Regions from separate parts of the Peribacillus sp. P4_C12 genome, predicted to be linked through region 1. Evidence: riboswitches for the same ligand, from Rfam matches in the RefSeq annotation. Region 1 holds a riboswitch; the other holds the start of a gene.

Region 1 (5,018 bases):
TTTTTCAAAAAGACTTTGATTAATTTCTTGGTAAGATGCCGGCAGTTTAATGACAAATTCATTAAACGATGGTCCCTCAAACACCACTTCTATTCCTTTTTCCTTTATAGCTTTTTTCGCATAATAGGCTTTTTGAATATTATTCACTGCCATTTCTTTGACACCCTTTTTCCCAAGTGCGGTCATCGCAACAGAAGCTGCCAAAGCATTTAACGCCTGATTGGAACAAATATTGGATGTGGCCTTGTCACGACGAATGTGTTGCTCACGAGCTTGAAGCGTCAGCACAAATCCCCGTTTACCATTTTCATCCACTGTTTGCCCGACGAGACGACCTGGCACTTTTCGAACAAGTTTGTTCGTGACCGCAAAGTATCCGCAATGCGGTCCGCCAAAAGCTGCTGGAATACCGAATGGCTGAGCATCGCCTGTTACGATATCCGCACCAAGGGCACCTGGAGGGGTCAATGCACCTAGTGCAAGCGGGTTACTTGAAACGATAAACATGGATTTCACACCATGAATGATTTCTTCCATTTCTTTCAACGGTTCAATACGTCCAAAGAAGTTTGGATATTGCACAATGACTCCCGCAATATCGTCTTTCGCCAATTCCTTTAAGGCAGCTAGATCTGTCACACCATCTTTAAATGGAATTTCAATGACTTCCACTCGCTGACCTTTCGCATACGTCTTAACGACTTCCCTTGATTCAGGATGTACTGCCGCTGAAATTAGAATTTTCTTACGTCGTGTATGACCGGATGCAAGCATCGCTGCTTCCGCTAATGCCGTCCCTCCGTCATACATGGAGGAATTGGCTACATCCATTCCTGTCATTTCACAAATCATCGTTTGATATTCAAAAATGGCCTGAAGCTCCCCCTGTGAAATTTCTGGCTGATAAGGGGTGTAGGCTGTATAAAACTCCGAGCGGGAAAGAACATGATCGACGATGACCGGTGAATAATGGTCATACACGCCCGCACCAAGAAAGGAGGCATAGTTTTTAAGATCAGCATTCTTGGAAGCAAGTTTTGATAATTCTTTCATTAAGGCTGGCTCTGATTTAGCTGGTTTAATGTCATATTCGCCTTGAAAGCGGACACTTTCAGGAATATCGTTGAAAAGGTTCTCAACAGAAGGGACCCCTATTACCTCCAGCATTTGTTGTTTATCCTGCTCTGTCATGGGTAAGTAACGATGTTTCATCTTAATGACCATTCCTCTCTATTTACGTGGTTTTTTATAAAAAGGTGTTTGTATAATAACAGCTTTCAATCGTTTTGAACGAATTTCCACTTCGACTTCAGAATCCATCACCGAATAATCTTTATCGATAAGTACCAATCCTACATTTTTCTTCAATGTTGGTGATTGAGTGCCAGTCGTAACTTCACCAATGACTTTATCCCCACTGTATACCTTATAGCCATGACGAGGAATGCCGCGGTCAATCATTTCAATTCCGACAAGCTTACGTTGTGCCCCTTTTTCCTTTTGTTCAGTAAGAACGGCTTTCCCGAAAAAGTCGGCTTCCTTATCCACTTTAACCGCAAAACCAATCCCGGCTTCAATTGGGGTAATATCTGGTGAAAGCTCCTGTCCATAAAGCGGAAGTTTAGCTTCAAAGCGGAGTGTGTCACGTGCCCCTAAACCTATCGGCAGTATCCCTTCTTCTTTTCCTGCATCTAGAATAGCTCTCCAAAGGGCCGGGCCATTTTCACTGTGGCTATATATTTCAAAACCATCTTCACCCGTATATCCTGTACGTGAAACCATCGTGGAAAGCCCATTTATCAGGACATTTTCCTTGAATTTAAAAAAGCCAATTTCACTCAAAAGTGTATCATTAGATATTTTTTGTAATATTTTCTCTGCCAAAGGTCCCTGCAGTGCCAACTGTGTATAATCGCTTGATACATCCGAAAGTTGGACATCCTCTGAACAATTAGCTTGTAGCCAGTTAAAATCTTTTTCTGTATTGGCGGCATTGACCACGAGCAGATAGTCGTCTTCTGCCTTTTTATAAATGATAAGATCGTCAACAGTACCGCCGTTTTCATAACACATAGCCGTATAAATTGCTCCGCCCTGTTTTAGCTTTGATACATCATTGGTCATCATTTTTTGTAAAAAGGAAAGACTCCCTGGGCCCTTCACATCAACCTCACCCATATGGGAAACATCAAATAAGCCAGCTTTTGTACGAACTGCTTCATGTTCGTCCTTGATACCCGAAAATTGGACAGGAAGTTCCCAGCCGCCAAAATCGATCGTTTTTCCTCCGTATTCACGATAAACCTCAAATAGTGGCGTTCTTTTTAAATTGGTCAAAAAATGACCCCCCTTAGATTTTTTAGATTTACTTTGCTCACTTTTCTAAAAGCTTCTTTCCATTCTGTCAGATCATCTTATACTTCTCATCCTGATTCATAATGTGGAAAAAAGGGCACAAAAAAGGACAGAGAAAGCCCTAAAGAGCTTTTTCTCTGTCCTGAAACCTGAAAGTTTACCTATATAATAGGCTTTCCCCTTTGGTGGCCGTTCTGCAACGAGCGGCGCTCTCCAGAGTTGCGTCCAATAAGAGTTCTTTTGCCTGAGAGATTCACTGCTAAGTTTGCTCCTTCGGCGCTACATTCGTAGTCTCTCCCCTTATCTTCACCCGCATATAAATGTGTCTCCACCAATTAGGAAAGTAATTAATCCTACTGATAGTTAGTAAAACCTCTGTGCATTTACAATATGCTTTTTCTACCAACTCTCCTTAAAACTTCAGAACTTAATGAATGATCTCTAGTCTGTTAATCTGGGATAAAGTAAGAGGCGGTTGCCCATACTATGAAAAACATGAACTACATTCATAAAAATGTACGCTTCTCTTAAGCGTTTGGGAAATTGGAATTTTCTAAATATACTTACATCCTACCTTAAGAAACTTTTCTCTGCAATATTTTTTACTGAGAAATATTTTTCTTACTTCACATATAAAATGTTCGGGTTTCAACCTTAAATAAGAAAATTATGATTTTAGAAGGAGTAGTTTCAATGAAAATTAATATATCCTTCAGTTCTGATTGGAATGACGAGTTTCTACAAAAGATGGAAAATGACGGTCCATGGGGCTTTATAAATTGGCTGTTCAAATGGAAGAAAACCTCATTATTCCTGATTTTGAAGGTTTACAGGCACCCAAGCATCTTCCACAGCTCACCCCACTTCCCCACCAATTGGAAGCGGCAAAGCAGGTAGTTGAAAAGATGAATGGAAAAGCCATTTTAGCTGATGAAGTAGGTCTCGGGAAAACAATCGAAGCTGGCTTGATTCTAAAGGAATATATGATCCGAGGTCTTGTTAAAAAAGTATTAATTCTTGTCCCCGCTTCACTTGTAAGTCAATGGGCTTTTGAATTGAATACCAAGTTTCATATTCCGGCTGTTGTTCAAAGAAAAAGCTATGTGTGGGAATCATGCGATGTTGTTATATCATCCATTGATACAGCGAAACGCGCTCCCCATCGAGATATCATTTTTAATCAGCAATATGACTTTATCATTATTGATGAAGCTCATAAACTTAAAAATAATAAAACGAAGAACTATGAATTTGTCCAAAATCTGAAAAAGAAATTTTGTTTATTGCTGACAGCTACGCCAATTCAAAATAAAGTCGAAGAAATTTTCCATCTTGTTTCGTTATTGAAACCGGGACACTTGGGAAATGCAACACTCTTTTCTGAGAAATATAAAGGCAAAGGCCGAAATGTTATTGAGGATGAGCACCTAAAGGAACTCGTCAACACTGTAATGATTCGGAACCGACGGGCTGATACTGGAATTGAATGGACAAAAAGGCAGGTGGAAACAATCATCATTGAATTTTCTCCAACTGAACAAGCCTTGTACGACGCTGTTTCCAAATTTAAGCCTATTTCAGATGGATCGAAGGGAAGTTCTTTTTCAGCACTCACGCTCCAAAGAGAAGCATGCAGCAGCAGAGAAGCCGTTTTTTATACATTGAAAAACATGAAAGCCAAATATGAACAGCCTTCCCATGACTTTTTAGCAAAGCTAGATGAGCTGTTTGAGAAGGTAAATGAAACAGAACAAAACTCCAAGGCTGAAAAAGCTTTAGAGCTCATCAAGAAAATTGATGACAAAGTGATTATCTTTACCGAATACAGAGCCACTCAGCTATATTTACAGTGGTATTTACAACAGAATGGAATTTCCTCAGTTCCCTTCCGCGGCGGCTTTAAGCGTGGAAAAAAAGACTGGATGAGAGAATTATTCCAAAAGCAGATTCAAGTTTTAATTGCTACCGAAGCCGGTGGGGAAGGAATAAACCTTCAATTTTGCCACCACTTGATTAATTTTGACCTGCCATGGAATCCAATGAGACTTGAACAAAGAATTGGACGGATTCACCGACTTGGCCAGGAAGAAGATGTCATGATATATAACTTTGCAACGAAAAATACAGTTGAAGAACATATTTTGAAATTATTATATGAAAAAATCCATTTGTTTGAAAAAGTAATTGGTGAATTGGATGATATTTTAACGAAGCTGGATATTACTAACATCGAAGAATATTTAATTGACGTGGTCGGCGAGTCCCGAACTGAGGGTGAAATGAAAATCAAGATGGATAATTTTTCATCGATGATTCAATTCGCTCAAACTATGAAGGAAGGTGAGATTCATGCAGCAACAGGAAATTCATGATTTTTTAATAACTTTCTTTGAAGCTAATGATTGTGAAGTACTAGAGAATGCCCCATCCCATATCACTGTTCAACTGACGATTGAAATGGATAAAGAGTTAATGAACCGTCCCTTTTATTGGCATTATCTTGAAAAAACGAGCGGGATTCCAAACCCAGCCCAGATTACCTTCATTACTGATCCTGAACAGGCTCCACCCAATATGAAAGGAGAACGAATTCACTTTGGTTCGCCCCGTCTCCATCAAATTATCGAATCAACAAAAAGGCTGGCTGGATATACTAGACTTTT
Region 2 (20,512 bases), on a different contig from region 1:
ACCACAATGGGATATAAATCCCCCATATTTCTAAAATACCTTATCGGTTTTCAATTTCACTGGATTATTCCCCCTTTACTCCCAGTGTTCTTTTCTTCCGCAAAAAAAGTCATGCACAAGTTGGGGAAAAAGCCTGAGGGATGAAGATCTCTCTTTGCTTTGTCCACAATTTATGCACAACTTTAATTAGTGTCTATTATATTTAAACTAACTGTGAAACACACTCAGCATAGCTAGAATGATGAACGTAGATTACTAGTATTTTAATGTTTCCTTGAACAAGATGATGTCCCTAAATCCTTACTTGCTTCTTAACTGGAAATATCATCATCGGTCTTAGCCTCTAATGGTACTCGCTTCTCCATTTTTAAAATGTAATAACTTGCTACGACTATAGCTAGGAAAACGACCCCAACAATCAGGGAAATTCGAGTACTAGGGTTAATCCACATACCAACCAGCACCATCAGTAAAAATGCAATTGTTGCATAGTTGCTGTAAGGGGCAAAAGGCATTTTGAACGGGTGGTTTTCCATTTCCGCAGCTCTTACCTTTCTGAATTTAAGCTCACTAATAAGTAAGACAAACCATGGAATCATTCCAGGTAGAACACTGGCACTGTAAACATAAAGGAATAGTTGTGGCGGTGCAAGGTAGTTCAAGACAACACCAATTGCTAAACCTAAAAGGACAGCAATCGTACAATAAGCTGGCACTCCATTTTTAGATACTTTCGCAAAGATTTTAGGAGCTTGACCGTTCATTGCTAGAGTGTAAAGCATACGACCTGCACTGAAAATCCCACTATTACATCCAGACATCGCCGCTGTGATTACGACAAAGTTAATAATACCTGCTGCTGCAGTAATACCTATTTTAGCAAAGGTTGAAACAAACGGACTACCGATGTCATCTAGTTGGTTCCAAGGAAAGACTGTCACGATGACAAAAATAGCGCCAATATAGAATATTAAAATACGCCAAATGATGCTTTGGATAGCTTTTGTTACAGTCTTCGTTGGATTTTTCGCTTCACCCGCAGTGATACCGATAAGTTCAACGCCCTGATAGGATGCTACAACAAGGGAAAGCGCAAAGAAGAACCCTGTCCAGCCTCCGGTGAAGAAGCCGCCATTTGCCCAAAGATTTGATAATCCAATTGCATCACCGCCATTTCCAAATCCGAAAAAGATAAGACCTAGTCCAGCAATAATCATCAGTACAATCGTTATAATTTTAATAAGCGCAAACCAAAATTCAAATTCCCCGAAAGATTTTACAGAAATGAGGTTTGCAGCCCCTAGGATAACCATGGCAATCACACCTGGTATCCATGCGGGTAAATCTGGGAACCAATACTTCATATACATTCCAACGGCAATTATCTCGGACATTCCGACGATTACCCACTGAAACCAATTACTCCATGCAGTCATATAACCTGCTAAAGGATGAATATAGTTACTCGCAAATGTTGCAAACGAACCCGTAGTAGGCTCTAAATAAAGCATTTCTCCCATAGAACGCATGATGAAAAATATAAAAAGACCAGCGATAGCATAAGCTAGCATTACAGATGGTCCAGTCCATTTAATCGTACTTGCTGATCCCATAAATAACCCAACACCAATGGTACCGCCCAAAGCGATCATCTGAATATGACGTGCCTCTAGCCCTCTCTTTAATTCTTTGTTTGACATGTTTAATTCCTCCAGATGTAATATTAGCGACTATACTTCGTACAAGGTTATTAAAGTCTTTTTCTAGCCCCTAATTAACTCTCAATTTAGATTAAAACAACTGTTGATTCTTTTTCCATACTTATGATTAGATTTGAAAAGTTCCAATTCTTTATCATATCGAATAATTTATAATCTTATCTTATAATAATAAATATTCTGTAAAAAAACAAATGTATTTCTAGAGGAAACACTAACCAGTATAAAAAAATTCAATCACTAAAAGTGATATTAGATATATTAGTATTTTAAGAAATCAATAAAATAACATGAGCCTAATAAGATAAAGTAGGGAATTTAACACAACCAAAGAAAACCCAGTCTTTAAAGACTGAGCTCAGTTCAAATGGCCTTTTTCTAGAGAAAGGTAAGGGAGTTATTATAGAAAAAAGTCAAACTTTAGTTGCAAATATATTGACTTTCAAGAAGTTTAATCCGATCATATAACTCTTTGTTTACAAGTGTAGGCACACCGTATTTCTCACCTAATTTTAATATCGTACCTGCAAATAACTCAACCTCACTGTAACGTCGAGCTTCGATATCTTGAGCCATGGATGGCTTTCCTTCTGGGCTTAATGCATCCAATACACTTAACCAATAATCCAGATCTCTTTCCGTTAAATGAATTCCTTCTTTCTCTGACAGAACGATAACCTCTCTCATGGCAGAAATCATCATTTCTCTTGCATGACCCTTTCGTTGAATTTCACCATAATTTCTTTTATAGACAGCAACAGTTTGATTAACACCAACATTCAGCATAAATTTCCCCCATTGCCGCTTATACATATCCGTATCTATCTCATATGGGACATTCACTTTTTCAAAAAAATCTGCCACCAGCTGAACCTTTTCTGAAACCAAACCAGGTTCCCGCTCACCAAAGCAGAGCATGCCCATATGGTCGTATGTCAACTTATTTTCTTCTTTAACAGCATCCATACCTTGCGCAACACAATATAAGACTTTATCCTTTCCATACGCCTCACCAATAATCGCTTCACTTGTGATTCCATTCAAAGCAGAAATAATAATCGTCTGTTTTCCAATTTGATTCTTCACCGCTTCGATAGCATCTTCCAATCCACTAAATTTAACAGTAAAAATCATCAAATCTGCAGGCTCGCATATTTCTTCAGGCGTTACATAATGAAAGTCACAACGCTCACCATTGCAATAAACCCCATCCTGGACATATCTCTTTATTCTAGCTGTATCCGCAATAATCCTCACATTCTTCTTCGGCATTTCCTTTGATAAATGATGTCCATATAAAATGCCCAGTGCTCCTAATCCAACAATTGATACTGTCTTTATCGCCATAGCATCTCTAATCCCTTTCACCTTTTTACCTAAATATTATCACACTATTCGGAAAACAGTCGCGATTAAAATGCCAGTTCTATGGTATGAATTGTTTAGAAAAAAACCACCTAGAAAAGCTACAATATTGTGAAATATCAATAATGACACGAGGGGTTTGTAACTTCCTTACAGCTTCCTTTTGGTTCATGTATTTCACTAAAAAGCAAATTAAGTCTTTAACGAAGTCTACTCTTCTGCGGAACGATAACCACAAAATTTGTTGTTGTTTTTTGTATTGATTTTAAAGCGGGCCCCGTTATCCATCGCTCCAGTAACTATGGCTTTTCAAATCACTACTTTTATAGAATGTTGATATACATCAACTACATTACCCGCTAACTTTCCAATTTCCATATTGACCTATAGAATAAACAATGATAGAATTCCAATATTATATTGACGTTATTTAAGTATAATGACAAATGACCGAAGGAAGATTCATTTCTTCTACAAACGGACATTTATTACAACCGCATACTAGCAAGCGTTGAATGCTATGGATCACACTATAGCAGGAGCAGCTTCTGGAGAGACTGTACATAGTACAGCGCCGAAGGATTCACAATCTCAGGCAAAAGGACAGAAGAGTAACGAATGATGAATTGTTATTCTTAAACCTGACGAGATTGGTAGTATCCAATCTCTTTTTTTATTGTCCAAAATCCAAGATATTGCCATTCAATGGCATAAGCGAGGTGAAAACAACGAGCTACACGGAATGTAGAATCACGCTCCACACGACTAAGATCATAAACAACGGGAGATGCTCAAATTGGCTAAACAGGAATTGAAAAGAGATTTAAAAAATCGCCATGTACAATTAATTGCAATAGGAGGAACAATTGGTACCGGTTTATTTCTTGGATCCGGTAAAGCCATCCAATTGGCAGGCCCCTCCATTATCTTTTCCTATCTTATTATAGGGATTGCCTTATTTTTTGTTATGAGGGCTTTAGGGGAATTACTTTTATCCAACGCCGGTTATACGTCATTCACCGAATTCGCTACCGAATATATCGGGCCGTGGGCTGGATTTGTGACCGGATGGACCTATTGGTTCTGTTGGATCATGACAGCCATGGCCGATATCATCGCGGTTGGTGTCTATATGCAATATTGGTTCAATATCCCTCAATGGATACCAGCTCTTGCTTGCCTGGTCATTCTGTTAGGGTTGAATCTATTGACGGTTAAATTGTTTGGAGAACTTGAATTCTGGTTCGCGCTCATTAAAGTCATCACGATTGTTGCCTTAATTATTGTAGGCATCATCCTGTTAGTCATTGGCTTCAAAACCAATACTGGCACCGTTTCACTTACCAACCTTTGGAGCCACGGAGGCATGTTTCCGAACGGCGTATCCGGCTTCCTGCTATCTTTACAATTGGTTGTCTTCTCCTTTGTAGGGGTCGAATTAATTGGTGTTTCTGCAGCAGAAACAGCTAACCCGAAAAAAAATATACCATCAGCCATCAATAAAATCCCGGTCCGAATTTTACTTTTCTATGTAGGTGCCATACTCGTCATTCTATGCGTCAATCCTTGGACACAGCTGGATGCATCAAGCAGTCCATTCGTAGAAGTCTTTACACTAATCGGCATTCCAATCGCTGCAGGGATTATCAATTTTGTTGTCCTGACATCCGCTGCATCTGCCGGCAACAGCGGTTTATTTTCAACAAGCCGTATGCTTTATACATTAAGCAATAATAACGATGCTCCTGCAAAATTAGCAAAATTAAATAAACATGCTGTTCCAAGTAATGCCTTGGTTACATCGGCAATCGTCGTCTCCCTAGGGGCATTGCTAAGCAAAATGATACCTGAACAGGCCTTTACAATAGTAACTACAATCAGTGCCATCTGTTTTATTTGGGTTTGGAGCATCATCCTGATTTCACATATCAAATATACGAAAAAACGTCCGGACTTGAGAGCGCAATCTACATTCAAAGCTCCTTTTACACCCTTTATCAATTACGTTATTTTAGGATTATTTCTGTTCATCCTAATCGTTATGCTATTCGCTGAAGCTACACGACTTTCACTGTTAATGACGCCAATCTGGTTCATTCTTCTACTCGTACTCTATAACTATCAGAAAAAGAAGTAGCTATTTTTCATGGTCGCAGGAATTAAAAGGAAGGGACACTCCCTTCCTTTTTTTCAATTTATTTTGCTAACACAGAGAAGTGCTACTAAAATATATAATGCAGCCACAGTAAATTTTATATTAAAATAGTGTAAGGTACTGTAAGTCGATATAAATGACTTTTCACTTAGAATGGAGGGGTTGGATTAATGAAGATTATATATATACTTACTCTAGTTCCTTTTATAGGCATATTAGGATTTCTTCCGTTTGTAAACAGAATAGAACCTTACGTATTAGGGATGCCTTTTAATATGTTTTGGATGGCTATGTGGGTGGTCCTTACATCCGTTATTTTGGGCATCATGTATAAGTTGGACCCCAGAAATCGGGAAGGTGACCAGGAATGAATATTTCCCTCTTAATTATTTTAGGATTTTTACTTTTATCAATCTTTTTAGGTATTCGATCTTCAAAAGGAAAAGACATGAATTTGGAACAATGGACAGTTGGAGGCCGTGGTTTTGGTGCTATATTCGTCTTTCTATTGATGGCTGGAGAAATTTATACGACGTTTTCCTTTCTTGGTGGCAGCGGCTGGGCTTATGGTAAGGGTGCACCCGCTTTATACGTCCTTATTTACATTACTTTGTCTTATGTATTGTCATATTGGCTTCTTCCGGAAATATGGAAATATGCCAAAGAAAATAGTCTAATGTCTCAATCTGATTTCTTTGTAAGCAAGTATAAGAGCCCAAGTTTAGGAATTCTGGCAGCACTTGTCGGTGTGGTATCTATGATTCCAGTGATTGTCGTGCAACTTAAAGGATTAGGGATTATTGTTTCAGAAGCATCTTATGGAGCAATTTCAATGTCTACCGCAGTCTGGATGGGAGCAATCAGCCTTACCATTTATGTTATGATTTCTGGAATACACGGCTCAGTTTGGACAGCAGTCATTAAAGATATCATGATGATCGTGATTATAGGATTCTTAGGAATATATCTTCCTATTCATTACTTTGGTGGTTTTCAACCAATGTTTGAGGCCGTAAATGCAGCCAAGCCTGGTTTTCTAAAGCTTCCTGAACAGGGGCTTAGTGTTTCATGGTTTATCTCCACGGTAATATTGCTTGTATTTGGTTTTTACATGTGGCCCCAAGTTTTCAGCGCTGTCTATTCGGCGCGCAGCGGGAAAGTATTTCGTAAAAATGCTATAATCAGTCCCTTATATACGCTCATGTTGTTATTTGTCTTTTTTGTAGGATTTACTGCTATATTGAAAGTGCCTGGACTCGTTGGGGCAGATGCAGACCTCTCATTGCTGCGCCTTTCTATTGAGACCTTTGATCCATGGTTTATAGGCATAATCGGCGGAGCTGGAATGCTGACCGCATTAGTACCAGGATCCATGCTTTTAATGAGTGTGGCTACACTGCTCGCGAAAAACGTCTATAAGGAATTTGCACCTACAGTATCCGATCGGAACGTTGTAAGATTAGCAAAGTTCCTCGTTCCTGTTATTGCATTAATAGCAGTCTACTTTACCTTAAACGGCGGCGAAACGATGTCAGCATTAATTCTCATGGGATACAGTCTTATCACACAGTTATTTCCGTCTCTTCTCTTTAGCCTGAAAAAGACTAATACCATCAACAAATATGGAGCGATCGCCGGGATCATCTGCGGATTGGCCATCGTAACCTACATTACACTTAGTCATTCAACCATAGGTACCATGTTTCCATCCTTACCACAGGCAGCGAAGGATTTGAATGTTGGAATCATTGCCTTGGCGGTCAATTTCTTTGTTATGATTACTGTAAGTCTCGCTTTCAGAAAGCTCTCGGTTCAGTTAGATTCCGCAAAATAATCTAAATCTGTTAAAGATATATGAAGTACTTCTTTGACGGTGGTTTTTTGGGGATTAAAAGTGCACCGTCAATTATACAATCGAAAGGCTCAGTCAAAAGACTGAGCCTTTCGATTGTTATGTATCTCATACCCCATAAAGGATACACACTTCTTTTTTCGGCGTTTTTCTCCCTTAAACCGTCTATTTTTCTCTTAATACATGTGTAATGAAAGACAGCAAGAGCCTTGGCAATCAGCAGATTCTTTTATTCTTTACTATGTTAAACGATAATGTTGAAAATTCATCAAATTATTACGACTCAATTGTACATATTCCCAAATTCATAGAGATCATAATTATTTTTCTAATTGACTTGCGTGAATTGGACTGTAAAGCATTTGAACACGAACACAGTCTATTGGTGTATTTATAGGTATCTCTATGAAATATTTTAGCTGCCATATCTGAGTTTTTTGTGCCTGACGGCTAGTAGGCTTGTCCCAAGGTGGGTAAACGCGTATTGCTCTTTTACCACCTTTACCTTTATTAGATACTATATTCTGATCACATAAAACAGCTTTTGGAAATACAAACTGACCAAAGTGATTACCTTTGCGAGTACTAATAACAAACAAATCAACTGGCTCTGATACGTCATATGGTTGAATCACTCCATCCCCAATTCTCTCCCATAAAGTCACAAATTGTCCTACCTTTGTAGGCATGATTTTTGCCACACGAAATCTAACCGTAAGAGTATTCAACTTGAATATATAGGCTCCATATTCAGCGTTTTGTGCTTCTATTAGTGGTTGAGAGAACTCAAACCTGCATGGACTAAAGACAAGTTCCTTAGTTGCAAGAAGGTCACTATGAATTGTTTCAGAGGAAGCCCAGGAATTTTGACCGCTGAGATCAGCTTCTAATAAGTCTCGATTTTTCTCATCCATCTGTTCTAATCCTCCATTTTAAAGCTTTCTAGTCATTTTACTATATTCTCTTACAAAGCCATTCGATACACCTCACTCTCGTTCTTTTCTTTTATTTTAGAACACTCGTTCTACACATTCAATTATCAGAGCCCTAGCCCTGTAAATAGTTAGATGACATTTAAATAAAATGGAATGAACCTAAAAAACCCAGGCAACTTCCTCCCGGGTCTTTAATCATTATGCTGACTTTGACACTAGTTCTGCTTACGGGATTTTCCAAAACTGCAACCTCAATATTCCACTAAAGCTTTCCTTCTATCATTCAAAGCTTTAACAATTTCCTTATATTCCTGCACCTGTTGTTCTAGTTTTTGTTTTCTATTCACAATCATCCTCGAAACTTCTTTCGGACTAGGTCCACCTTGAATGCTTCTAATCTCCACAAAATATTCGGGAGAGATGATTTTTTTCCATTCGTCTTCTGCTATATTCACTGAAACGAATTCATTAATAATCTTGTTAATGTCTTGTGTGTCCCAGTCATATAACTCTTTCCCTTCACTTATCGACCGTTTTGCAATATGACTAGCTATGGAATGAGCTTTCCTAAATGATATCGCGTAATCTCTTGATAGAGTATCTGCTAATTCAGTAACCGTGATACTAGATTTTGCGGCCATTTTTTTTGTATGTTCTTCATTTACTTTCAAGGTTGATATGACTGCATACATTAGTTTCATGACACGGCCTGCATTCGAAAATGCTCGATATAAATGCGGCTGTAAATCATCTTCCGTATCGACGATATCACCAAATGGAGTATTGTGGATCATATTCACTGCAGCAAGCGCATCACCATACGCACTGCTGGCAATCGATCGGGAATGTTCAATTGATACTGGATTTCTTTTTTGCGGCATGATACTGCTTACTTGAACATAAGGATCTGCCACATAAAATGTACCAAACTCTCTTGTCACATGCTGCAAAAAATCTTGAATCCATCTTCCAGTATTGACCATGCACGTCATAATTGCAGTTGCAGTTTCTAATAAATAATCGGCCCCGCCAATCGAGTCATAGGAATTTTCAACAACCGCCTCAAAGCCAAGCAATTCAGCGGTACGATTCCGGCTGATTGGAAAACCAGTTGTGGTTAATGCGGCCGCTCCCAGAGGAGATAGGTTCACCGTTTCATAGGCTGCCCATAACCTTCCAATATCTCTTTGAAGAACATCATAAATGGCTAGAAAGTAGTGGCCTAATGTAGTCGGCTGAGCTGGCTGAGTATGCGTGTAACCCGTAATATAGGTTTCTATATGCTTTTCAGCTTGCACCAAGAATGACTCACTCAATTGGTCTGCATAGCCAATTAATTGAAGAAGATGGCCTCTCAAAACAAGCCGATACATTGCAACTCCCATATCATTACGACTGCGACCGATATGAATCTTTCCTGCAAGCTCATGACCGATTTCTTCGCCAATCTTTGCCTCCATCATGAAAAATAAGTCTTCGAATTGAGGTTGATAGGTCAGGAGGGTTAGATCTGTTTGAGCCACTTTCCGAATCCCATCCAGCATAATTTTTGCTTCTTCTTCTTTAATAATCTTTTGTTCTGAAAGCATGATCACATGGGCTCGATGAATATCGAACATCACATGAAATAAGTAATCTCTTTGATCATTAAAAACGGGCATTAGAAGCTCTTCTACATATGTTTTCCCTGGAAAAACACTACCTTCATTTTTGATAAATTCATCCAGCTTACTCATCTTTTTACCCCCGATTTATAAGGCTTTTTCTGCTTTGATTCCAAAAAACTTGTTCGAAATAAAGAGAACAATAACAATCAGCGTGATTTGAATCATCCCATAAGCAGCTGCCTGCCCCATATTGAACATTCGAAGCTGATTCATAATTTCAATAGATATAGGTCTGTTAGAAATCGTATACAATAGGACTGAGGTTGGGAATTCTCCTACAGACTCGATAAAGGCTAATAATGTCCCTGATAAAACGCCAGGCATAATAATCGGTAAAATGACCTTTCTGAAGGTATAAAACCACTTTGCCCCCAAGTTTCTGGCTGCTTCCTCAATCGAGTCATCAAGCTGCTCTAGAACGGCGTTAGTTGAGCGGACAACAAGTGGAATATGTCTAACGAAATAGGCCAGGGGCAAAATCCAAAATGTTCCTACTAATATTTGACCGAAAGAAAAAACGCTAGGTTCATTAAATGCGAATATCAAGTTCATCCCAATAACCGTTGCTGGCAAGGCCCATGGAATCATGACTAGAATATCAATAAAGCTTTTCCCAATGAATTTCCGTTTGACAAGAACATAGGACGCTATGACCCCAAATACCAAATTTGCTAGTGTGGCAATAACAGCCATTAGTAAACTATTTCGTAACGGTTTAAAAATATTAGGGTCTTCAAACAAAAGCCGGTAATTTTCCACATTAAATACTGTTGGATACGTTTGAAACGTCCAGGTTCCATCCGGCACAAGTGAAAGCAATAGAATCGTAAAGTGCGGTAAAAGCAGAATAAGTACGCCGATGATACCAGTTACCACCATCACCCACTTCATAAGCGGATTTTTCACTTCACTCCTGTGTGCCCCGATTCCTTTCGAAGCCATGCGGTAATCTTTCCTATTCTGATACCAACGCATAAATAATAGAAATGAAATCGAAACAATGGAAAGTATTACAGATTGAGTAGCAGCAATTTCCATATCACCATTAATTTTCGAAAAATATATTTGCAAGCTCAACACTCGGTACCCACCAGCTAATAAAAACGGGGCACTGAATGAAGCCATTGAAATCATGAATACAAGTAAAGAAGCGGCAACGATGGCAGGTGTTAATAATGGAAATGTCACCTTCCAAAATACCTTGAATTTATTCGCTCCTAAGTTAAAAGCAGCTTCTTCTAGAGACGGATCAATTTTATTGATCGCAGCGGATACGGTCATATAAAAATATACATACATCGTATAGGCATGCACGATCAGGATTCCCGAAACCCCGCCAATTTTAAAAGGAACTTTATCAAGACCAAACAAATCCTTAATAGCATTTGGAATTAATCCTGATTCTCCATATAAAAACATAAAGGCCATAACCCCTACCAATGATGGAAGAACAATCGGCAAAATCGCTGCAGTTGAAAAGAAGCTTCTGCCTGGAAAATCGTAACGGTTAAAAATAATCGCAAGCGGAATACCAATCAAGGCACTAGCCAATACACTTAAAATTGATATATAAACAGAGTTCCATAGAGCTTCTAAGTTCGTTTTCGATTCCTGCACGAAGAAATCCTGATAATTTCCGAAAGATATCGATCCGTCTTTTTGCAAACTTTCGAAAAAGGTTCTCAATGATGGATAAAGAACATATGCAACGAGCACTAATACAACTGGTATAAGAAGCCAAATCGTCAACCTTGTATCACGATTTTTAATCATGGAGCATCACCGCTTATGACCGGGATGAGGCGCAGTTGTTTCTCCGGAAGTTGTACATACACTTCCTTCCCTTGATAAAAGTATCCGAATTCATGCGTGTTTAACACGTCCACCCTCAGTAACACGTTATGAACATCCACCATCACATTCACAACAGATCCAAAGAATTGGACAGATTCGATTTTTCCTTTTAAGATATTTGTTCCTTTTTCGACCGTATCAAGAATACGGATTGCTTCAGGACGAATCGAAACTGCAAGGTTCTTTTCATTCTGTTGAATTAACTCTCCTTCATTAGTGTGATTATGTACAATTAATTTTACCGGTTCTTCACCGTTTTCTAGGGTAACCACTATATTCTCTTGTTGAACGTTCTTCACTTGAACGGACAATAGATTAATCTCACCAATAAAACTCGCCACGAAATCATTAGCGGGCTGATTATAAATTTCTGCTGGAGTCCCGACCTGGTGACATACCCCAAAATTGAAAACGGCGATCCGATCACTCATGGATAATGCCTCTGCCTGATCATGTGTGACATAAATGGTGGTAATCTTATAATCACGCTGCAGCCTTAAGATTTCTGCTCTCATTTCATCACGAAGCTTGGCATCCAAATTACTTAATGGTTCATCCAACAGTAATATTTCCGGTTCTATAACAAGTGCTCTCGCAAGGGCTACACGCTGCTGCTGTCCTCCGCTTAACTGGCTCACTTGACGATCCGAGTATTTCTCCAGCCTGACTTTGCGAAGTGCATCCAGCACTTTCCCCTTTAAATCGCTTGAAGAAACTTTTCTCACGCGCAATCCAAAGGCTACATTTTCAAAAACTGTCATGTGAGGAAAAAGGGCATAGTTTTGAAAAACCATGCCAGTATTTCTTTTCTCCGGAGGGACTCGCGTCATATCTTTGTCGCCAAATCGGACGACACCCTTTGTTGGATAATAAAACCCAGCAATCATCCGAAGGGTTGTCGTTTTACCGCAGCCACTTGGACCTAAAAAGGTAAAAAACTCACCGTCTTTGATTTCCAGATTTAAATGATCGATAGCTATCGTTTTTCCGAAGGCTTTTTGGACATTCTCTATTTTTATTGACGCCATCCCAACGACACTTCCTTATTCTTTTATTTCTTTATCTCCACTTTTAATATTTTCGTCCCAATATTTCATCCACTCGTCACCTTTTTCTTGGAAAACATCCCAATCAATATCCATCGTTTTAATATCTGTTTCCGTGATCCATTCAGGTAAATCCGTCACATCACTTCTTGTCGGAATCCGGTAAAATTCCTCAGCTAAAATTTTCGCAGCTTCTGGTGAGTTCACAAACTCATAAAACGCTTCAGCTGCTTTTGGATGCTTGGCACCTTCAACAATGGCAATTCCCTCTGTCAACACCGGTGTTCCGCTTTCTGGAATAACAAACTCAAACGGATAGTTTTTATTTTCTTTCAGCATGACAACGTCCGGCATTGCCCAAACAGATAGTGAACCCTCTCCTTTGGCTACTTTGTTATACATCATTTCCGGGTTGGCTGAATATTCTTTTGTATTTTGGTCGAGCTTCGTTAACCAATCATAGCCCTCTTGAGGATCATTTGTATCCTTATACGTGCGATAAATCATCGAAGAAAAAATCGTCCTCATCGTTCCAGATGCTAGCGGATAGCGAATGATAATTTCATCTTTCCATTTCGGGTCAAGCAGCTCATCCCAATCTTTTGGTACTTCGTCTTTTGATAGTTCCTTGCTGTTATACATGATGACTTCTGGAGTCTGGCTCGTTCCCGTCCAATACCATTCTGGATCGTGGAACCCTTCATCAAGACTATCAGAATAGGTAGGTTGGTAAGCAGCTAGCAGTCCATCATCCTTTGCTTGGTTAAAGTTCGTGGAAGGTGCTCCCCACCAAACATCTGCCTGCGGATTAGTTTTCTCTGATCGAACACGATCAAGGATTTCCTGAGACCCCATGTCAAGCCACTCAACATCAATGCTATATTTTTCTTCAAACTGAGTCTCGAATTTTGATAAAATATCTTTTCCATGCGGTGAATAAACTACAATCTTATCTTCTAATTCACTTTTTTCTTCTTTGGCACCGCCTGCATTCGAATTCGTTTTTGTATCTGTACTGCTACATCCAGAAATCAATAAAGCTGCCGATAAGGTTAGCACTGAAACAAACGACTTTTTCTTATTATTCATTAATAATCCCCCTCATTATGAAAATTCAAAATGCTATCATGTTCTCTTAAAAATAGGGAAACCGCTCCCAAAACTCCTGCGTTTTCTCCCAGTTGTGAAGTTTTCATTTCTACTAAACTTGGAAGATATCGATCAACAATCTCCCGAATTCTAGGTAAAATGTATTCAGATGAATTTAATACACCACCTCCTAAAATAATGACCTCTGGATTTAGCAAGCAGGCTGCATTGACAATTCCGTAGGCTAAATGTTCGATGGCGTCATTAATGACAGCTATAGCTGTCGAATCTCCTTTTTTTGCGAACAAAAAAGCATCTTCACCTGATAGTTCAGAAGACTGGGCCCGTTCAAAAAAGGAATGATGAGGATCCTTAAGAACTGCTCTAGTAAAATGAGCACCAATGGACTTTCCTCCTGCAACACTTTCTAAATAGCCATATCTGTGGAAAATCGGCTTAAATTCACGCTTCATATCCTCTTTATTAGTTACCATATATCCCATCTCTCCAGCTGCACTCGAAGCCCCTCTGTATAACTGGTTATTCAAGATAATGCCGCTTCCTATCCCTGTGCCAACTGCAATAAACAGTACATTTCGCTTATTCTGTGCGTTCCCTAGCCACTGTTCACCTAGCGCAGCAGCATTCACATCATTGTCGACAAAGATAGGGAAATCGAAATACCGTTTCGCTTCGGCTATAAATGGATACTGAATCCACCCTAAACTCGGTGCCTCAATTACTAGTCCACTTGCTGTTTGTGTAATACCAGGAATCCCAACTCCCATCCCTAAAATCCTATCTTTCGCGATCTGATTCTTTGCAAGTAACCGATCTGTTTCAATAGCCATTTGTTTAAGAAGACCTGATTGCAGATAAATATTTGTTGAAAAACTAGTATCAGCAAGGATGTTGCCACTTAAATCACATAAAACGATTTTCACTTTTGTTCCGCCAATATCGGTTCCTATGATATATGCCGCTCGTTCATTGAAAAAGAGCTGGATTGGCCGCCTCCCGCCTTGAGAAGAGGACTCTCCTATTCCTTTCTCAAATACCCATTTCTCCTGTATAAGTTCATCTACAACAAGAGAAACTGTCGGTTTACTAAGCTGAAGCTTAACAGCGATTTCAGCCCTTGAAATAGATGAACATTCTTGGATGCATTGAATGATTCTTTTTTTATTTACGTATTTTTGATGATTGGGTGTTCGCTTAAAACTCATCACATCACGGCCTTACATTATTTAGTTAGTAAATCTTACTAATTAAGTAAAAATATAACTTAAATCAAGAAAGTGCACAAGATATTTTTTTTGATTATTTCAAATACTCTGTTTTTAATAGTTATTTCGGTTCATTTACAATTATAACCTATTATGTTATTTATTAGATAAGCTTTTTCATCAAGTTAGTTAGGTAATATTACTAACATACTTTTCATAGTCTTCAAAGAAGCTTAGGTTTTTTATTAAATTTGAAAGGGGTTAAAGGAAGGCATGAAAAAAATTTTGGTACCTTTGCTTTCACTTTTGTTAGTTTTTTCACTATTGCCGCTCGCAGGTAGCGCAGCAAAAAAGGAAAAACCTAATGTTGAGTTATGGAATGCGGTCAAGCCACTCGAGACAACCGTTACATTCTTAAACAGCGGTGCCCATCCAGATGATGAGCGCAGCGACTTTCTCGCCTATTTATCGAGAGGGTTAGGTGTGAAGACCTCCAGCCTAATTGCGAACCGTGGGGAAGGCGGACAAAATGAAATTGGGGATGAACTGGACAATGCTCTTGGAATTATCCGTTCAAGAGAAATGATAGAAGCTGCAAAAATTACCGGGGTTAAAGCCTATCATCTCAGTGAAACAACCTCTGATCCCATCTATGATTTTGGCTTCTCGAAAACACCAGAAGAAACATTAGAAAAATGGGGCGAGGAACTCACATATGAACGGCTTATCCGGTTTATCCGAACATATCAGCCTGATATATTGATGCCATCCTTCCAAAATGATGATACCCAGCATGGACATCATCGCACAATGACAATCTTAAGTGAACGTGCTTTTAAGGATGCGGCTAATCCATCTGTTTTTCCACAACAATTGAAACAAGGTCTATCGGTATGGCAAGTGAAAAAATTATATTTACCTGTTTCCTCCGCAGATAAAGCCACCACATCCATTGAAATCGGTACCTATGACCCAATATACGGTATGACTTATCCACAGCTTGGAGAACAATCCCGCTATCTGCATAAAAGCCAAGGAATGGGCTCTGATATCCCTGCAGCACCTCGCCAGGTTCATCTAGATTTGAAACAAAGTGCAGTTGATACGAAAGACCAGTCAGACCTTTTTGCAGGAGTACCTTATAATTTTACCGAATGGGCTGATAAACTCCCAGTTTCAGCTTCAAAGTTAAAATCTTATTTTAAAAATGTACAACGGGATTTGAACACAGTTATTGCGGCCTATCCGAATGATCAACGTGTTTTCACAACATCCCAAACAGCTCTTTCTCATGTACGTTCACTTACTTCGCAAATTAAAAAGGCAAAGCTAAACTCTGAGTTGAAGAACGACTTGCTTCATAAGCTCTCATTAAAAGAAGAGCAATTACAAAACGTTAGTTATGTCTCTTCAGGACTATATGTTCAAGCAAAATCAGCCTCTGCGATCCTTACAAAAGGTCAAAATACGAACGTAACCGTAACAGTGAAGAATACCGGAAAACAAACATTGAAAAAATTCTCTGCCAAATTGAACGTGCCTAAAGGATGGAAAGCTAAAACAAAATCTAAAGCAATCAATCTAGCACCAAATAAATCAGAGACCATCACCTACCAGGTTAACGTTCCAAAAGATGCTTCCTTTTACCATGCTTATGACAAATCAGCAATTACAACCAACATTTCATATGAATCCGGTAAAACCAAGACTACCATCACAGAAGAATTGGAAGGAACAATCGCTGTCCTACCTGATGTGGGTCTTACCCTTTCACCTGAAGACATCGTAGTAAACACAGCAGATGTACAGGAAGAAATACCAGTAACCGTAACTGTAAAAAATTATACAGAAGGAAAAACATCAGCAAACGTCGCTTTAAAAATACCTAAAAATTGGAAAGTGTCACCTACCAAAGCAACCGTATCATTTAATGAAAAATCAGAAGAAAAACAAGTAAAATTCACCCTTATACCACCGAAGACGATTCAAAATGGTGAATATCAGCTAAAAGCAGAAGCTACTGTCAATGGAAAAACCTTTGATTCTACTATTCAAGAAATTTCCTATGACCATATCGGAACATTCTATTACCAATACCCAGCAGCAATCAACACCGTTGCATTTGAGCTTTTAATGCCAGCTTCACTAAAAGTAGGTTACATTGAGAGTGGATTTGACAAAGTAGCCGATTACTTAAGCAACACAGGTCTTAATATTACAAAGCTAACAGCTGATGATTTAGCATTAGGTGATTTGAGCCAATACGACACGATTGTTACAGGTATACGCGCTTATCTATCTCGAGAAGATCTAAAGACAAATAACGCGCGCTTACTTCAATACGTAGAAAACGGCGGTCACCTTGTCGTTCAATACCACAAACCTGGTGATGGATGGGATGCCCTGACGACTGCTCCATATCCACTTACAATCGGAAATCCATCCATTCGCTGGAGAGTAACCGATGAAAAAGCCACAGTAAACGTATTGAAACCAGAATCAGCGCTTTTCAACTATCCAAACAAAATAACAACGGACGATTGGAACAATTGGGTTCAAGAAAGAGGATTGTACTTCCCAATGAAATGGGACGAAAGATTTGAAACTTTCATTTCCATGGCTGATCCAAATGAAGAACCATTTGATGGTGGAATCCTAATGGCCAATTACGGTAAAGGAACTTATCTCTACACCAACCTTGTCCTCTACCGGCAAATTCAAAGCCAGGTACCAGGAGGATATCGAATCATGACGAACTTGATTAGTTACGGGGCCCAGTAACTAGAGAAGTAACCTGTGCGGGTGTTGAATGCATAGGTTACTTTTTTGTATGAATGTTTAGCCTGATTGAACACGATTAACCTTTACCTCTAAAACAAAAAAAGTTATGCACAAGGATAGGAGATAGGCTTGAGGGATTAGGATTTCTCCTTTTTCTCTCTTTCCTTTGTCCACACGTTATGCACAACTTTAATTTATTTTAACTTCAACGTTGGTGAGTTTTATAAGCCTCTTAAGTGATATGCATTCACTCTTTTAGCCATTCATTCCCACACTCTACCTGCCTAAAGCACCTTACTTAAGAAGGCTTTGGTTCGAACATGCTGAGGGTTACCGAATAATTCATTCGGTTCATTTTCTTCTACAATATACCCTCCGTCCATGAATATGACACGGTCTCCAACTTCCCGGGCAAAGCCCATTTCATGGGTAACAACAACCATTGTCATACCTTCTTTAGCAAGTTGTTTCATTACCTCTAAAACATCTCCGACCATTTCAGGGTCAAGTGCAGAAGTCGGCTCGTCAAATAGCATAATCTTCGGATTCATGGCCAATGCCCTTGCGATGGCAACCCGTTGTTTTTGTCCTCCGGATAGTTCTCCTGGATAGCTATTTGCTTTTTCCCTTAGCCCAACCTTATCCAGTAACTCAAGCGCTAATCTTCCCGCTTCAGCTTTATCGGTGGCACGAATTTTAATAGGCCCCAACGTTATGTTTTCCAACACGGTTTTATGAGGGAATAGATTGAAATGTTGAAAAACCATTCCAACCTCTTGTCTAACTTTGTTGATATTGATTTTCGCTTTAGGGTCAGTAATATCATGCCCATTAATGACCACCTCACCGCCCGTAACTTCCTCAAGAAGATTCAGGCAGCGCAGAAATGTACTCTTTCCAGATCCAGAAGGACCTATTACACAAATTACTTCCTTTTCTTTTATTTCTGCATTAATATCTTTTAAAACCTCGACAGTTCCAAATGATTTTCTCAGGTTTTTTACAGTAATGATGCTCATCGAACTTGTACCCTCCTTTCTATGAAGTTAGCAATAAGGGTTAACAAATAGATGATGATAAAGTAAATCACACCAACAACAAGCCAAATCTTGAACGCTTCAAAGGTTGCCGAAGCCTGAATCTGCCCTTGCTGTGTTAAATCCGCTATACCGATAACGGATAATAGAGATGTATCTTTTAGACTAATGATCGATTGGTTCGTAATGGTGGGAAGCATCCTTCTAAAGGCTTGTGGCAGTACTACATATCGCATTGTTTGAGTACCAGTGAATCCGATTGATCTTGCCGCTTCTGTTTGCCCTTTATCGATGGATTGAATTCCCGCTCTTATTATCTCAGCAAAATAGGCCCCTGCATTGATGGCAACGGTAATTATTCCAGCTGTAGTACTGTTTAAAGAAATCAAATTCAGTGAATTCACACCGAAATATATAAAAAACAATTGCACAATAAACGGCGTTCCTCGTATCGCATCTACATAAACCTTTGCAATCCAGTTCAAGATCTTGATAGGAGCAAGTCGCAGCAAGGCCACCACTAAACCAATCAAGAAACCTAGGATAATGGCAATTACAAAGATATAAAGTGTCACCTGAAGTCCTTTTAATAAAATAGGCAATGCCGCAACAATTATATCCATTCTATTCACCCCTTAGAAAAAGAAAGCGCGCTTTAAGCGCGCCTAATAAGCATAAATCTATTCACCAAGATAAGTTTTTAATATTTCATCGTATGTTCCATCTTTTTTAAGATTAGCAAGACCGTCATTTATTTTTTTCAATAAATCCTGGTTTTGCCCTTTCAATACAGCAATTCCATACTGATCTCCATTCAAACGATCACCTACGATTTTTAACCCAAGGTCTTTTTGAGCAATTGCATAGGAGATAACAGGATAATCTTCTATAAGTGCTTCGGCATTACCGTTTGCTACTTCCTGGAACATAGCTGGACTATCATTAAATTGAACAACTTTAATTCCTAGTTTCTTGGAATTATCCTGTGCATATTTAGCACCGGTTGTCCCTTTTTTCACTGCTATGGTCTTTCCTTTAAGGTCATCGACTGATTTAGTACTTGTATTATCTTTTTTAACAACCACTGTTAATCCTGCATCAAAATACGGCGTTGAGAAATCTACTACCTTTTTTCTTTCCTCTGTAATGCTCATTCCTGCAATAGCGACATCAAGCTGATTGGCTTGCATCGCTGGAATAATACCACCGAAATCCATTGGAGAAAATTTGATTTTAAAATCCTGGTCTTTTGCTATTGCATTGATTAATTCAATATCAATACCTTTATAGTCGTTTCCCTCTTTAAATTCAAAGGGAGGATATGTCGTATCCACACCAACTTTATATACCTTTTGACTTTTCTCTTTCTCACCTGCATTTTTTTCATCATTGCTTCCACAAGCTGAGATAATGATAGTAAGAATCAAAAACATACTAAATAAACCAAGTTTCTTCATTCAAATCACTCCAATTCTTAGATTATACGTGATAATAAATAATTCTCCCTATAATATAGCATAAGTATAAAGTATTATAGTATGAATTTTTTGAATATATATTATTTTCTTTAAATAATATTAGGGATGATTTTCCTAATCTAGTTTAGGTGATGGTAATTAGAAACTGGTATTGAAACGTATACTAAAAAAAGTTTCAATAGAATGGGCTTTTTACAATGGAACACTCTCATTGCTGTACTTCATTTTTCTCAATAATATATAGGGTCGTTCTTTCTCCCCTCTAAAAAAAGTTATGCACAAGGATAGGAGAAAGGCTTGAGGGATTGG

Evidence for each region. Region 1 has a riboswitch for glycine ahead of gcvT (glycine cleavage system aminomethyltransferase GcvT). Riboswitches for the same ligand answer to the same signal wherever they lie in the genome.
Region 2: linked by a shared signal. The riboswitch ahead of AC1DUW_RS01795 (amino acid permease) and the one ahead of gcvT (glycine cleavage system aminomethyltransferase GcvT) in region 1 are both predicted to bind glycine.

What each region holds. Positions count from the first base shown of each region.
Region 1 covers NZ_JBFUIB010000255.1:15-5,032, reverse strand. The annotation lists gene gcvPA (aminomethyl-transferring glycine dehydrogenase subunit GcvPA) at 1-1,212, opposite strand, end outside; gene gcvT (glycine cleavage system aminomethyltransferase GcvT) at 1,231-2,337, opposite strand; glycine riboswitch at 2,491-2,574, opposite strand; glycine riboswitch at 2,578-2,665, opposite strand; partial or broken gene AC1DUW_RS20405 (DEAD/DEAH box helicase) at 3,049-4,727, shown strand; partial or broken gene AC1DUW_RS20400 (YqhG family protein) at 4,705-5,018, shown strand, end outside.
Region 2 covers NZ_JBFUIB010000003.1:20,114-40,625, reverse strand. The annotation lists gene AC1DUW_RS01805 (amino acid permease) at 312-1,700, opposite strand; gene AC1DUW_RS01800 (ketopantoate reductase family protein) at 2,139-3,065, opposite strand; glycine riboswitch at 3,622-3,700, shown strand; gene AC1DUW_RS01795 (amino acid permease) at 3,880-5,220, shown strand; gene AC1DUW_RS01790 (DUF3311 domain-containing protein) at 5,409-5,609, shown strand; gene AC1DUW_RS01785 (sodium:solute symporter family protein) at 5,606-7,072, shown strand; gene AC1DUW_RS01780 (MepB family protein) at 7,411-8,004, opposite strand; gene argH (argininosuccinate lyase) at 8,277-9,761, opposite strand; gene AC1DUW_RS01770 (ABC transporter permease) at 9,777-11,465, opposite strand; gene AC1DUW_RS01765 (ABC transporter ATP-binding protein) at 11,462-12,574, opposite strand; gene AC1DUW_RS01760 (extracellular solute-binding protein) at 12,590-13,681, opposite strand; gene AC1DUW_RS01755 (ROK family transcriptional regulator) at 13,681-14,907, opposite strand; gene AC1DUW_RS01750 (NEW3 domain-containing protein) at 15,181-17,688, shown strand; gene AC1DUW_RS01745 (amino acid ABC transporter ATP-binding protein) at 17,973-18,707, opposite strand; gene AC1DUW_RS01740 (amino acid ABC transporter permease) at 18,704-19,348, opposite strand; gene AC1DUW_RS01735 (transporter substrate-binding domain-containing protein) at 19,406-20,182, opposite strand.